Regions from separate parts of the Shewanella sp. SM87 genome, predicted to be linked through region 2. Evidence: predicted binding sites of a transcription regulator. Region 2 holds the regulator's gene; each other region holds the start of a gene.

Region 1 (3,992 bases), on a different contig from region 2:
CAGTTAGTTCACGTTTAAAATCATGAACAAACTCTTTATGCATTTTATGCGTAGAAAAAATATGTTCACCAAAATCCCCCATTCTACTTACTGGAGAGCTACGGTCATTTACTAAATCTTTAGTTGAAACACCAACTTCTTTAAGAATCTCATTAAAATCCTTACCAAAATAGTGTTGCCCAATTGCCATCATGATAACTGGAAAAAAATTCTTAGCCAATTTCCATCCAACATTAAAAATTCTCTTTTCAGATTCATAAAAGTCTACAATGTCATATTTTTCAAGCTCAGTGAGCAACTCGGATGTCAATATCGCAAGAGGATCATTCAGGTAATCAGATTCCCATACGTCTATCTTTATTGATGCATAACTATTTTCTTTAAGTCGATGACACCAATTGTTTACAAAAAATGACTTTCCCGTGCCCCAAGCTCCATTTAGATTAACAACATATGCTTTTGTAGAACTTCTACTATCTATGAAACGAGTAAAAGCATCAGCCTGTTTTATCCGTACATTTTGGTAAACACATGTTGAAAATGCTTTTCCAATATCAGCATGACTCATAAATTTTTCTCACCAATTAAAATAGATTAAATATCTGCCAATGGATTGCTAAAGATTAATTAAATAGTTTCAGTCACACTCAATTACTATGTTAATTTTAAACAACTAACTTAGCACTTTATCCTTGGCAAACAGCCCCACTTGGTAGTGTACTGGGGTGTCAGTAGCTCACGCCGCATTGCCCACTTTTGTTCGATACCCTGAGCGGCTAAGAACAAGGTATCACGGCCATAGCGTAAGTTAATGTCATCAAGTGTTTGCATCAAAGCTGGATCTGCTTTCGGTGCGTTAAATAAGTCTAATTGCTGATACTTGTCACAACTTAGATTAATGAGCCCAATGCCGATCTTGTAATACCTCACACCTTCTCTAAATAATTTAGGTGCAGCAGCTGTCATCGCTCTGGTCATTTCGACAGTGCAGTTAGTAGCACAGGGGAAGTGAACAATAGATTTAAAACTTGCAGTATGTTCGTCGTAAGGAGAATTGCTGGCGAACAGTAGCATTGATTTACAACTTGAGCCTTGCGCCCTTGCCTTGGATGCGGCAATTGCGACATGTTTACTCAAGGCCTGCAGGAGTGAATCAAAATCCATAATCCTTTCGCCAACTGAACGGGTGGAGAATATCTGTTGCTTATCTGCTCTGGCTTGGTCCCATTTTTTACATTCTTGTCCATTGAGTTCACGCACTGTGCGTTCAACCTCAATGCTGAATTGCTTTCTAGCAAGTCCTGCTGGCATTTTAGCAAGATCTAGCGCAGTGTTGATGTTCATTAACTCAAGCTTTTTACTAATCCGCCGACCAATTCCCCACACCTCACCAACGGGTGTTTGCTTTAAAATGGCTAGCCGTTCTGTCTCATTATCAATGACACAAACACCGCTATAACCTGGTAACTTTTTAGCTGCGTGGTTGGCAATTTTAGCCAGCGTAAGGCTAGCAGCAATGCCAACACATACAGGTAAGCAAGCCTCTTTCCATACTGCACGGCGGATTAACTGTCCTTGCGTCTTTAGGCACTGAATCGCTGGATAACAATGCTTGAAGGAAAGAAAGCTTTCATCGATAGAATACACATGTTGATCCGGTGCAAACCGACCAATAATCTCCATCATCTTTGACGATAGGTCGGCGTACAACTCGTAATTTGAAGAGCAAGCAATTACCCCGAGTTTCTGACACTGATCTTTTACTTGAAAGTAAGGCGCAAATTTAGGTATACCAGCTTCCTTGGCTTGCCTATTCGCGGCAACGATACATCCATCGTTGTTGCTTAGTACGATTATTGGCTTGCCACGCCAATCTGGTCGAAAGACTTGCTCTGCACTGCAGTAAAATGAGTTGGCATCAACTAAGGCATACATATTTGTGACGCCAATATAGAACAATGGGTGTGCAACCTAACAGACCGAGTTACAACCCCTTCAATACGGAAGTCATCGTAATCTTTAACCTCTACGGCTTGCTGTTGTTCATTAGATGATAAAAGCATTTTTCTGGCTTTATCATAGATTTTACACACGAACTCGCCGTTCAGCGTTGCAACGATAACGTTACCTTGTTGAGCTGTAACATACCTGTCCACAATGAGTACGTCACCGTCAAAGATGCCAACGCCCTGCATCGAATCCCCCTGCGCTATACCAATGTAAGTAGCGCTAGGATGTTGCACTAAAAGCTCGTCCAGACTTAAACCTAGCTGTGTGTATTCTGCTGCAGGGCTTTCAAAGCCATGAACCCCAGCGTGTGCAGGTAAAGCTATAAAGGGCAAAACACGCATAAAAGCACCAAATCACTGTATATAATTACAGTGATTATAGCGCTTGAGTTGTGGTTAGCAAATTTTGAATGATTTAGTTATCAGTTAACTGATTATTGACGTCACTAAACATTGATAATGTCTACATGTCTAATCCTCAGTGACTATCGATATTTAGCTCTCAAAAATTTAAATTACATTAGATAGAGCTAAATCGAAGTTTATTTACAGCCTCTTCCTGCTTGCCCTAATGCCTGCAAAACTGTAGCCCTTAAGTTAGGGTGGAGTCGATAAATACTCATTATAGATTGCACTGCTTTATCACCACCTGCTTTACCTAAAGCTTTTAGTACTTCTTCTCTAAAATTCGGATGAAGAGTATAGATACGCATAATAGCTTCAACGGCATCATCACCACCCGCATACCCAAGAGAATCGATAACTTCAGCCCTATAATTAGGATTAGAAGTATAAATTTCGACAATTTCCTTTACTGCTAAATTCATGATTACCTTATGTTCAACTAAAAAATTGGTCACAATATTTAGCATATTGCTACTATTTAAACTAATTTTTTATATAAAAATCATACTGTAAATCAAATTTTATCTAAACATGGAAGCGAACATTGTTAGCTTGGAAGCGGAATATGTAGCATACGCGAGTCAGATACAATAAGATCGTATCGAGCAATAAACAGCTTATATTTTGATGGATCATCATCGTATGATTGAATCCACCTGTTACAGGCCTGACCAAACTCATGAATTAAAGCCCGGTAGTCATAATATTTCGCATTACCTTCTTGCAACTTAACTTCATGCGGCATACTACCAACATAGGCGATTAACCGCTTGATGCTACCTTTTTGAACTTGGCGTGAATTTAAATTACTCATGTGTAAAAGCGAATTTCTATGCTCCCAAAGTTCTCTAGGAGTGAGATTGGTAGAAGTTAAGTCAGCATACTTATTTAACCACTTTACAAACGGGGTATCTTCTCCACTTTTACTTTCACCAAACTCGATGTAACCAATTGAATCAATAGCAACAAGCATCAACTTAATACTAGATACATAATAACCTGCTTGATACATTAATCTGAAAGGTTGAAAAAAATCATCGTTTATTAGTTCCGTGAAACGAAAAGCATTTCCTGTCATGTACTTATCCATCCAATCTACACTCATATATGCTCCTGCAACTATCGCTTTATAAGGGTAAGAACGCCTCGCACTTTTAGCCCATCTCTAAGTATTTATCTCATGTGTGTTACATCAGACTTTTTCGAGACCGTGAAGCCCCTCCAGTAATTTCATGTTCATGTAGTTTGGGGAATCTAAAATTTTAAATTTTACTAAATCAGTAAGTAACTCTTGATACAAAACCTCTGAATTAAGTACAAATTGATGCAACTCACTCAGAGTAAATGTCACATCATCATTCCTTAACGAGCAAATTTTCTCTTCAAAAGAGTCTTCATAGAAGACTATCATCAAAGGGTTATGAGCGATTAAGTTTCTCTGCTTACCAAGTTCTTGAAGGCTTTTTAGATGTTTAGAAAATGACTGAAATTCTTCGCAATCGCCATATTTGTCTTTAGCTAAGTCAATAACTATATTTACCCTCTGATTAAGAGGTCCATTAACTAAATGATTTACAA
Region 2 (3,992 bases):
AACCATGGTCTTTTCCGCAGAGTTCGGCGCATTGACCGCGGTAAATGCCGGGTTTGTCGATGCGAGTCCAAGCTTCATTGATAAATCCAGGGTTGGCATCTTTCTTAATGGCAAAGGCGGGCACCCACCAAGAATGTATGACATCCTCTGAAGTCATCAGAAAGCGGATTTTGCGGTTTATCGGTAGAACGAGCGGTTTATCGACTTCCAATAGATAGTTTTCACCCTTGGTTTCGGTGCCTTCAATTTGTGCTCTGGGTGTTGTAAGTATGCTATAAAAATCAATATCTTGATCGAAATAGCTGTAATGCCATTTCCATTGGGAACCCGTGACTTTTACGGTGAGATCGGCGTTACTGGGATCTTCCATTGCGATTAAAGTTTTTGTCGCTGGAATCGCCATTAAGATCAAAATGATAAATGGCAGAATCGTCCAAGCGATTTCAACTTTAGTGCTTTCGTGAAAGTGGGACGCGACAGCGCCTTTGGATTTTCTGTGGTTGATCATGGCGTAAATCATGACGCCAAAGACCACTAGGCCTATTGCGCAGCAGATATACAAGATGGTCATGTGCAAGTGATAAACCTTGCCACTGATCTCGGTCACGCCAGGGGTCATGTTGAACCGCATGTCCGCGGCGGTCAACGGTGGTGCGAAAAGCACCACGAGTAAACAATACAACAATTGCTTCACAAGACTTCTCCTCTGCCAATTGCGAATAGCAACTACAAAGAAGAGCAACACAGTAAGTCTCAACTCTATGCAAACTCTTCAGTTCCCAAAAAAGCTTTTTTGACTTCAACGTGCGTTGGCGGCTGTTACTTTTAATCAAGTATTGTTACTGCTGGTAATTAGCCACGCTGGCACATACTGCTGAAATAAATCTGTTCTCTATTTTTAGTGGCGCTTCGAGTTCGATAAATACTCGATTCATTGACCACGGAAGGTGATATATCATCACCGACTTAACCAACCATACTTGCTGTTTAAATATTGATCAAGATCACTTATTTATCTAATTATCTGAAAAATTGCCAAAAAAAAGCCTCACATTCATAGGTGAGGCGGCTTTCAAGGTAAAAATTAAATGAATATTTAGTGTACAGCGCTAAAAAAAGATTGCTGACCGAAGAGATTGCCTTGCTCAATGCGTACGTCGGCATGTAAGTGACTGTTTACGTCTTCAAGCACTATGCCCATAGCTCGGGCACTTTTAGCCACGATTTGTAGGCGTCGATTATCCCGCGCATCCAATGATTGAGTCCAAGTAATGACTGCACTGGACGTACCACTTGTTAGGGCTTTCTCCATCGCCCACAGGGTTTCGACTTCATCTTTAGCATGTACCAGCAAAACTCTATCCATACGCACACCTGCGCTGGCGAGCATTTGCTTGTAGCCAATACTTGGAGGGTTGATGAGCACTAACCAACGGCCCTGTTGGCTTAACTGAGCGAGTTGTGCACTCAGATGAATTAATTCTTGGCGACCTTGAGTCTTAGTTGGCATGCAGGCGATGGGCGCATGGTGCCAGTCATAGTCAGCATCACGGACTTCATCGAGCCACAGGCCCGGATGGCGGGGGGCATTGCCAAGTAGTTTATTCATAGCCAATCTCCATTACGGATCACACCGACGGCGAGTCCTTCAATTGTTAAACTTTGGAAGCCTAAATCCACTTTAATCGGGGAGTAATCTTCATTTTCGGCATGTAGATAGACTACATTACCTTTTTTTTCGAAACGTTTAACAGTGACATCGTCATCGACTCTAGCGACAACCACTTGACCATTTCTAGCTTGTTCTACTTTATGAACTGCCAGCAAATCACCTTCGAGAATACCGATATTTTTCATGCTGTCGCCCTTTACTCGCAGTAAAAAATCGGCGGCGGGATGAAACATGCTTGGGTCGACTTGGTAGTACTGTTCAACATGTTCTTGGGCGAGGATAGGTTCACCCGCGGCCACTTGGCCGATGAGCGGTAAACCTGTTTCAGTCAAATCTTCGATTTCCGCAGGCAGACGAATGCCTCGAGATGTGCCTGGCATGATCTCAATGCAGCCCTTTTTTGCCAACGCTTTAAGATGTTCTTCAGCCGCATTGGCGCTCTTAAAACCTAAACGGGTTGCGATTTCTGCCCGAGTGGGTGGCATGCCAGTATCGGCAATATTTCGTTTAATTAGCTCTAAAATTTCAGCTTGGCGTGGCGTCAAAGGTCTCATGGTGTTTCCTGTTTTTCTATACAGTTACTGTTAGTATATACAGTATTATTTGCAGCGCAAGTATTAACCACTTTTTAGCTATGTTGGAGAGAATTAGCGAATATTGCCCATAGTCTGGTATTCTATCGGGCTAGTAAACGCACTTAATTGCATAAGAATAATGCCTAAACACGACTCTCTTTGGTTGAAATCATTACGTTGGATCCAAAAACACTTAGTGCACACTATTGTGGTACCTCAGGATCCCTTTGCCGATCTGAATCTGGATGCTTCCAGACCCCTTGTTTATGTGATGAAAACAGAATCTCTCAGTGACATAGCTGCTTTGAGCGAAATAACGGCTAAGTTAGGTTTACCAAGCCCTTATGAGCCTCTAGTGGCTAATGGTGTGACTGCGCCTCGGGTTGTCTGTCTTCAAGGACGTAAGCCACTGTTTGGCGAACGTGCTGGTAATGAGCCTTTCCTCGAATGCTTTATGCGTTTGTTAGCCGTGCATAAGGAACGTCCTGAATTGGATATTCAACTTGTGCCCGTGAGCTTGTATTGGGGTCGAACGCCAGGGAAAGAAGACGACACTATGAAGGCGGCCGTATTTGAGCGGGAAAACCCGACTTGGCTGCGCAAGTGCTTGATGATTCTGTTCTTAGGTCGACATAACTTCGTGCAGTTTTCGAATGCCGTATCCCTGCGTTACATGGCTGACGAACATGGCACCGACATGGGGATTGCCCATAAGTTAGCACGGGTTGCGCGCGTGCATTTCCGTCGTCAACGTAAGGTAATGACAGGGCCTGTGCTGCCAAACCGCCAAGCACTGTTTCATTCGTTACTCAAATCTGAGTCGCTGCGCAAAGCGATTCAAGAAGAAGCCGCCAGTAAAAAGATTTCTGAGACCCAAGCGCGCGAGACGGCTATTGAGTACCTCGATGAAATAGCAGCCGATTACTCAGATAGTTTAGTGCGTATTGCCGAGCGTTTCTTAACTTGGTTGTGGAACAAGCTTTATAGCGGGATCAACATTAAAGGCGCCGAGCAAGTTCGCCAGCTGCATCACGATGGCCACGAGATTGTTTATGTGCCTTGCCATCGCAGCCACATGGATTACCTGCTGTTATCGTATATTTTGTATTATCAAGGCATGGTTCCGCCGCACATTGCTGCTGGCATCAACCTCAACTTCTGGCCCGCGGGACCTATGTTCCGTCGCGGTGGTGCCTTCTTTATCCGCCGTAGTTTTAATGGCAACAAGCTGTATACCGCAGTATTTCGTGAGTATTTAGATCAGCTGTTTGCTAAAGGTTATTCGGTGGAATACTTCTCCGAAGGTGGCCGTTCACGTACTGGCCGTCTGTTGGCGCCGAAAACTGGCATGATCGCCATGACGATGAACAGCGTACTGCGCGGTATTGAACGTCCTGTCACACTTGTGCCTGTGTATTTAGGCTATGACCATGTGATGGAAGTGGCGACTTACCATAAAGAGTTAAGCGGTAAGAAAAAGAAAAAAGAATCTGTGTGGCAGGTGTTCGGTGCCATTCGCAAATTAGGTAATTTTGGCCAAGGTTACGTGAATTTTGGCGAGCCTATTACCTTACAAAATTTCTTAAATGAGCGTGCGCCAAACTGGCGTGCTGAGTTGGCCGATGATCCCGAGCAGAAACCAAGTTGGTTAACTCCAGCGGTAAACGTGCTGGCTAATCGGGTGATGACGCGTATCAATGATGCCGCAGCCGCGAGTTCGGTGACTTTGACTAGCTTAGTCTTAC
Region 3 (3,992 bases), on a different contig from region 2:
TTAGAGGTTGCCGCTCTGTCTTCAAGACGAATTTTGTCGCGAACTAAGGTAACGTCGAATGGCTTAGCATTGGAACCGCCTTTCTTCGGTAAAATTTGCAGAACAACTTTACTGCCCTTAGGCCCTTTAATCAGGTCGACCACGTCGTCTAAACGCCAACCAATCACATCAACAATCTCGCCGCCTTCTTGACCGACACCGACAATCTTGTCTTCCGGTGACAGTTTTTCACTGCCCGCAGCAGGGCCGCCAGTAATTAAACTTTTAATGACAGTGTAATCGTCTTCAAGTTGCAGTTGAGCACCAATGCCTTCAAGGCTCAAGTTCATTTCCATTTGGAAACGTTCAGCATTGCGTGGTGAAAGGTAACTTGTATGTGGCTCAATGCTACGGGAGAAGGCATTCATCACGCCTTGGAACACGTCTTCACTGTTAGTTTGAATCAACCGTTTAATAGCATTGTTGTAACGCTTTTGGAGGATATCAACAATCTCAGGCCATTTCTTACCTGTGAGTTTAAGATTTAGTGCATCGTATTTAACACGTTGACGCCATAACTCATTAATTTCTGTCTGGTCTTTTGGCCATGCGGCCTCATCGCGGTCGTACTCATAGGCATCACCGGGCGCAGAAAAATCCATCTCTTTATCTAATAGAGATAAAGCATAGACAAAGCCTTCATAGCGGCGCTTTTGGACAATATCAAACATTTTATAGGCAGGCTCAAGTTCACCAGAACTGAGCATGTCATCGAATTGGGTTGCATAAGGTTTAAAACTATCGACATCCGCTTGGGTTAACACATTGCGGCGATAGTCTAACTGCTGTAGATAACGATCAAAAATTTGCGCAGAAAAGGCGTCATCAAGATTGAATCTATGATAGTGCGAACGAGTGTATAAGTCCGTTACCCTTTTGCTCGCAACCTTATGTTGCGCTTCCTGCTTGAGAGTGGGTAACTCGCTGATTTGAATCGTGGGTGGTACGGCCCAAGCCGAGAATCCGACAAAAACAGTGGCGATCGAGGTAGCCAAAGTGAGTTTTCGCATCAACAAGTTACTCCGTTTTAATAAATGATTACAGCAGGATATGTTCTGCTCTAACTTTAATCGTTAGGCCACTATCAAGCTGAACATGAATATCTTCCTTGTTAATGTCAGTAATCACACCGGCTACGGGTGTCATACCTAATTTAACATTGACGCGTTGTTTTTTCGTTAAATCAGTCAATTGTGCTTGGACATAATTGACGACTGGCGCTGCAGCTTTTGGCGCAGGCTTAGCAGGACGCTCAGTTTTAGGACGTTGAGGAACAGCCACCTTTTTAGGTGCTTTCTTCGCCGCAGGCTTAGGTGCAAGTGCTGCACGTTTCGCTTTGGCCTTATCCTGACTCTCTTTCAACATGGCTTGAGCATGATCAATGTGCTCTTGCTCTAACTCGCCGCAAGGTTCGCCATCCAGGTTTACGCGTTGTGCGCCCGCTTTAACGCACTTTAAATAGCGCCAACTGCTGGTATAACGTCTCAAGGCAACTCTGAGCTGAGTTTTACTGACTTTAGAATCATCAGCCAACCTTTCAGCCAAATCTTGAAACAATCCGATTTTTAATGGCTTAGTTTCACCTTCAGCAATAAAGCACAAAGGAAATGTTTCATACAAATACGCCAAAATTGCATTGGTGTCGGTCAACTTTTCTGTTGATTCCATCATTACTTCCACAGTCAAAAAGGGACATCGATTCGAGGTGATATATATCAGCTTCTTACATGTCGTTTATCTTCGTTAAACTCAATATTGAGTCAACGTACAAATTAGCATCCTAGCCGCGTTTACTAAAGTTAAAAAATATACCTTAACAAATTTTGACAGCTCAAAACACTAAGCTTATTCATTGCATGCCAATCAAACCAGCTTAATGCGTGCAGGCGCATATTATAAGGCGCACGCCACCGATTGCGACTATGAATTATGCGTTATTGTACGCAAATTAATCAAATAGGCAGTTTTCAAAACTTTTAACCAGTAATTCCAGCCCCTTTTGGTCTTCTTCATCGAAACGATCGAAGATAGGACTGTCAATATCGAGCACCGCAACCACGTTACCTTGCGCACGAACTGGCACAACGATTTCAGAATTACTGGCAGAATCACAGGCAATATGACCATCAAATTGATGGACATCAGCCACTCGCTGAGTTTGATTAGTGAATGCTGCTGTACCACACACACCTTTTCCTAACGGAATGCGTGTACAAGCCACTTTACCTTGAAACGGGCCAAGTACCAGTTGTTCGCCACGCATGACGTAGAATCCCACCCAGTTCAGCTCAGTTAAATTATCATTGAGCAAGGCTGAAAAATTCGCCATCGCCGCAACAAGGTCATCTTCCCCTTCCAACAAGGCCAAGGCTTTACGGTTAAGTGACTCATAAAATTTCGATTTCATTACATTTCCTAACAATTTTATTCTGCTGCTTCGGTCTTTTTAGCCGCTTTTTTCGCTGCAGGCGGATTCGTTGGCGTACTATTAACCTGAACGGCGCCTTTAAGCAAGTTCGTCAGCTCATCTTTATTGTTAGCAAAATAGAATGCGAGCTTTTCGCCCACACTTTCATCTATACCCAAATCAGCTTTTTGAATGAAGGGGATAAGGTTATCGGCGATATCGAGCATCTTATCGTAGGCATCAGCCTCCTTCTTAGATGTGAATGTCATCTTTTCAACCCCTTCTCTGACCACGACAAACTGTGTTATTACTGCCATGACTGCCCTCGCACTGTTTTTATATACAGTAACTAGAGTGACATAGATTGAACTTGTGATGCAAGTGTTCTGATTAATCTGATATTATTAGCGTACTTTCGTTGCCAAGATTATAAAAGCGCTAGACGTGGCTGAACAGCTAACTAGCACGACACTTTGCACCGTTCTCGCTGTTATTACTCCTATTAGGCTAATATATATTTTTATATGCATGAAAACGCAGCAGAAAATTCAGTAACCCTATGCCGCTCCTGCGATTTAGCAGTCCGCAAACGTGCCTTGCCTAGCGGCGTTAGAGCAATCTGTCCTCGTTGCAGCACTGCACTTTATGACACGCCATACTGCTCTGTGAATGGTATGTTAGCCCTATGTATTTCGGCATTAGTGTTTTATTTCCCTGCTAATTTTTTACCCGTACTCGAGATCCACTTTTTCGGCAGTATTCGTACTACCACGGTTTTCCAAGGGGCATTTGCAGTATTTGACCAAGGCTATTGGGTTGTAGGTGTCGCCGTACTTGCCGCAGCTGTGATAGGTCCAGGCTTATTACTGTTATCGATATTGACACAGATTTTAATTGTGAAATGGGGATTGAGTAGCTTTTTTTGGCGTAACTCATTGAAGCAGTTGTTAAAATTTCATGGCGTCTTATCGCAGCTCACTATGCTGGAAATTTATGTGATCAGCTTCTTAGTTTCATCATTTCAGCTATCTGATTTTTCGGACATTTATTTTGGTATGGGCACATTTTGCTTCACTATGCTGTTTCTCGTGACCTTGTTTCTACAAAGAGAATACGACTTAGAACATATGTGGACGTTATTGGAAGGTCATAGCTGATATGAAACAACAAGGTAAAGATATCGGCCTATGTCTCTGTAAAGTGTGTCGCCAACTCAACAGCAGTGAACTCACGCACTGTCAGCGCTGTGAAACTGAGTTGCAAGTCAGAGACTATTCCAGCCTGCAAAAAAGTTGGGCTTTGTTGATTACCGCTGCCATCTTACTGGTGCCAGCCAACATTTACCCTATCACTATGCTGACCAATCAAGGGCAAGTGCGGCACGACACCATTTTTTCAGGCATTTTGCATTTAGTGCATTCAGATATGTTGCCTATTGCCATCATAGTGTTTACCGCCAGTATTTTAGTACCATGGATTAAAATCATCGGCTTATCCATTTATCTGTGTGCGATCAGCTTTGACATTCCGATTTCAAAAAAGAAAT
Region 4 (3,992 bases), on a different contig from region 2:
GATGGTTGATACATCTACACTTGGCTTTTTAGCCTCAAGGAAAAACTTACGTTCGGAGAAAAGTCTAAATGTGTAATCAGGTTTTTTAGTATTTTCACCCGCTTTCGCTTTTAGCCCTTCCTCTACAAGAACTTCACGTTCGTTTGTAGGCTTACTTGATTTATTAGTTATATCCCAGCCGAGTATCGAAAAGAGTTTATCTAGAAAATCTGTTCTAAGTTGGTTTTCGTTATATCTGGCTGAACGATAATGATCAATATCATTTTGATATTGATCAATTAATTCTTTTAGCTGAGCTTTGTTTTTCATCTATTATTCCGCTTAGAATGATTTCTCATCTTTTTTTCATTTGCCATAACGGTTCCAAACTCTTGTTAAAAATAATAACTTATTTAATAGCTGTACGATAAAGCTCTTGGTACTATTCAGCTATAATGTTTTTTGCAAAAGTATCATTTATAACTAGTTGTTGTAAATAGATTATTTTATAACTCAATAATAACTAATACATTCTAATCTACTAAAATATCTAATGCTTTGCAGAACATGAAGTAAAATTCTTGTGTCAAAAAAATGAGCTGATTTTGGGCGTGTAAGGCTACTTTTTGATACAACCAAAGTCTTTTAAAAGGAGGCTAAGTTGCTGATATACTTGCTCTGAGCAGAAATAATCGAATACTTAAATTTAACGCAAAAATGCCACCTTAGCTCGTTTTGCATTGTCCACACTTCACGCCGCTAAAAAAACCAGTATTTGGGGGGGGGAAATGGCCACCTTAAGAGAAGTTTTACCTGTAAATTTGATTGCGGGAAACTACTTTTTTGCACAATTTTTATTTTTTATGCATGTTATATATGTTTGATAGTATTGATTTAGTTATAAATGTTTATCTGTAAAAAATTAATACAAAAATGCCACCTTAGCACGTTTTGCATTGTCCACACTTTACGCCACTCAAAGATCTTACGTTTTGTGCAGGAAATGACACAAAAATGCCACCTTAAAGAGGTTTTTTGCCCGAAAATTGGTTGCGTGGGACTACTTTTTTACACAACCCGAGCCCTTTCAAAGGGTTCTAAGTTGCTGATATACTTGCCCCGAGCGGAAATAATCGAATACCTAAAATTAACGTAAAAATGCCACCTCGGCACGTCCTATATTCTCCACACCCCACGCACACAGGTAAGCGGCACTCACGCCAAACAGCGCGGCGCAACAGGGTACAATGGGCGTTTAAATCAAGGATTGCTGCACAGTGTTTAAATGACACAAACGATTCATCGATTGAATACACGTACTGCTCGGGCGCAAACCGCCCGATCACTTGCATCATTTTTGCAGACAGATCTGCGTACAGTTCATAATTAGATGAAAACACCTGCACATTATGTTGTCTGCATAGATGTTGCTGCTCAAAGTAAGGGACAAATTTTTTCACGCCAACGATCTTGGCCGCTCGATTTATTGCCACGCAACAACCGTCGTTGTTGCTGAGCACAATCGCAGGAAGTTCGCGCAAGTCGGGCCTAAAGACCATTTCGCACGACACATAAAAGGAGTTGGCATCAATTAGTCCGAACATGGTTGACTCAGATATCTTTCTAGCAGATTTGAATGCTCATGAAGTCGGATTGACTTGATGATCACCCCTTCAACCGAGAATGTATCGGCATCATCGATAGCAACGGACGTCATGTTTTGCTGTTGATCGATAGACACAAGTAAACGGCGTTTTTCATCGAGCAGCTTTACGGTAAATTCACCGTTATAATTCGCCACAACGATAGCCATGTTGCCACGTTGAGCGGCGCGGTCTATCACTAAAATGTCGCCATGATAAATGCCTACCCCCTCCATCGAACGACCCGCTGCGCGGCCAAACCACGTAGAACTAGGATGCTCTACCAGCAGTTGATCAAGACTCAAGGGTAATTCTACGTAATCAGCCGCAGGGCTTGGAAACCCCGAAATTCCCGCACTCGCATTGCATGTGATAAGTTTCATTGCAAATAATCACTGTATAAATAATCAGTAATAATAGCAGTAAAAAATAAAAATCTTAAATTTCTCTCATGCTACCGGTTCCAGACTGTTTTCGATGTGTGACGGAAAACCGAAAATAATCGGATTCATATAAAATTCACAAAATTTGCTCGCCTATAGACTCGTGTTAATATGATTCCAATTAATTTAAACGAGTAAACATAATGAAAACAAAAACATCAACCTTCGCGTTAACCGCTTTATTCGCTACTGCTTTACTCGGAGGCTGTGCTTCTACACCTAAAACCGTTGAGCCTAAGAAATTAGATGAGGTCGGCATTCAAGCGGGTGATTCCTTTGCATTGCAATTACTCAAGCTCAGTGGCACCGCTATGAATGCGAGCGACAAGACGTTAACCGATGAAGAATGGAAAAAAATTAACGGTGCTGACAGCTCTGTTATGGCGTTAAATATGGCGTCTGGCGCGGCTGGTGTTGGTGTGTGGGGCGGGAGTGGCTTATCAGGTGGAATGCTGAATGTCGGGTTATCAATTCTTGCCAGTAAAAACAAAAATCCATATCCAATTTTTGGTTTAATCCAAGTCATACCAGTGGAACAGATCCCCGCTCACACTCAGTTTTTAGCAGATTACTTGGGGAAAGATATTGGCAGCAACTATCGGATGCAAGAGGAAGTTTTAGGAAGTCAAAAGTTTTTGCGGTTACAGGTGGAAGGTGGCGGCGCTTATTTAGCAACCAAGGATAAATATAATGGGTGGTCTAATTTGATGTCAAATCTTGCATCACATGAGACATCACTGACCGGTGAGCAAGCCGCAAAATTGTTTAATCGAGATTTTCCAGCGGGTAACTATGCCGTTGTATTGTCCCAAGTTGGGACCTGTGCTGAATTGCCATTATTTGACCGACTAAACAAACTTACGTCTGAATATCCGTCATTCCTCTATGTGCCGCCTAAAGACGCATCAAGAACCAGAAATTGCAGCGAAGCGGATAAATTGAGATCTAATTATCAACAAGTCATAGACTTGAACAGTAAAAATGTTCACCTATTACTAAAACCTCAAGCTATCTAGTCTTAATGGCCGCGATACCCAAGGTGTCGCGGCCAGTGTTAACGTTATAATGGACAGGATGGTGGCCTTGGGAAGCCTGAACAATCTAAGTTAGTGGCAGGAGAAGCATTCTTAAATGCCTCACGTACTTTAACCCCAGTGTCTACTCCTAACACCCCCTCAATCCGCTTATCAGCGCTATCTCGCATATCTTTATTGACTACAGCATCTTTGCCTGTAGCGTCCATACTAGGCTCTGGGAACATACCTGATTCGGTCATTAACCCTACCCATTCTGTAAAATCAACGCTCCCGAGATCGACTGTTGATAGCTCATCCAATGTAAGGCCGCGACATTGTTCATCGTCATGCCACGTTTGTGGATTGTGGCCTATCTGCTTGATCACCTGCTCCATGATGATCCGCGCCAAGGTGGACTTAAAGCAGCAATATTCGTTATGTGCTTTGGTGGTGCAAATGCCTAACGTTTTTTTGCAAGGCACGTTTCGCACAAAGAAGCATTTTCGCTCCTTTAATTCGGTACTCATTTTTAGCTCGGTTTCATCACAGGCGGTCAAAATGGTATACAGCAATTTGAGCATGTTATAGATGGTGTACAACATCATTACGAACGACAAAGCGGCAAAGATCTCACCCGCAATACCCTCTAATGCTTGCGCACCAGCCTCACTTGTACCATCTTGTGCATAATCCACTCCTAATGCAGTGGCCCCTTCTCTGATAGCGGTTTGCATAGCCTCTGGCATCAAGTCGTACACATAACTATAGATTTCAGATTTCACCGTTTCAATGGAACTCGCTAAGTCAGTAAAAAAATCTGTCACCAATGAGCCACCTTCTGCCGATACTGATGCCGCGGCATTACCGGCGGTGCCTGTGGCCTCGGATGAAAAAGGGCTACTCATAAATTC

The links. Region 2 encodes LexA, which represses DNA repair genes until DNA is damaged. Its sites were predicted from a motif close to TACTGTATNNNNATACAGTA; they were not measured.
Region 1: a site for LexA is predicted at 2,365-2,384, ahead of L5M11_RS13325 (LexA family protein). Genes of this name have one in related genera too.
Region 3: a site for LexA is predicted at 2,775-2,794, ahead of L5M11_RS06115 (YebG family protein). Genes of this name have one in related genera too.
Region 4: a site for LexA is predicted at 2,016-2,035, ahead of umuD (translesion error-prone DNA polymerase V autoproteolytic subunit). Genes of this name have one in related genera too.

The regions. Positions count from the first base shown of each region.
Region 1 is NZ_JAKKSC010000015.1:49,496-53,487, reverse strand. It holds gene L5M11_RS13335 (KAP family NTPase) at 1-568, opposite strand, end outside; gene L5M11_RS13330 (Y-family DNA polymerase) at 679-1,935, opposite strand; gene L5M11_RS13325 (LexA family protein) at 1,923-2,351, opposite strand; gene L5M11_RS13320 (HEAT repeat domain-containing protein) at 2,552-2,881, opposite strand; gene L5M11_RS13315 (hypothetical protein) at 2,962-3,519, opposite strand; gene L5M11_RS13310 (hypothetical protein) at 3,607-3,992, opposite strand, start outside.
Region 2 is NZ_JAKKSC010000016.1:74,799-78,790, forward strand. It holds gene coxB (cytochrome c oxidase subunit II) at 1-694, opposite strand, end outside; gene L5M11_RS14000 (cell division inhibitor SulA) at 1,097-1,609, opposite strand; gene lexA (transcriptional repressor LexA) at 1,606-2,226, opposite strand; gene plsB (glycerol-3-phosphate 1-O-acyltransferase PlsB) at 2,387-3,992, shown strand, end outside.
Region 3 is NZ_JAKKSC010000005.1:188,721-192,712, reverse strand. It holds gene prc (carboxy terminal-processing peptidase) at 1-1,049, opposite strand, end outside; gene proQ (RNA chaperone ProQ) at 1,078-1,707, opposite strand; gene L5M11_RS06120 (GAF domain-containing protein) at 1,988-2,446, opposite strand; gene L5M11_RS06115 (YebG family protein) at 2,464-2,763, opposite strand; gene L5M11_RS06110 (paraquat-inducible protein A) at 2,971-3,603, shown strand; gene L5M11_RS06105 (paraquat-inducible protein A) at 3,605-3,992, shown strand, end outside.
Region 4 is NZ_JAKKSC010000038.1:13,133-17,124, forward strand. It holds gene L5M11_RS20855 (Eco57I restriction-modification methylase domain-containing protein) at 1-309, opposite strand, end outside; partial or broken gene L5M11_RS20860 (DNA polymerase V subunit UmuC) at 1,152-1,583, opposite strand; gene umuD (translesion error-prone DNA polymerase V autoproteolytic subunit) at 1,571-2,005, opposite strand; gene L5M11_RS20870 (hypothetical protein) at 2,209-3,081, shown strand; gene traN (conjugal transfer protein TraN) at 3,126-3,992, opposite strand, start outside.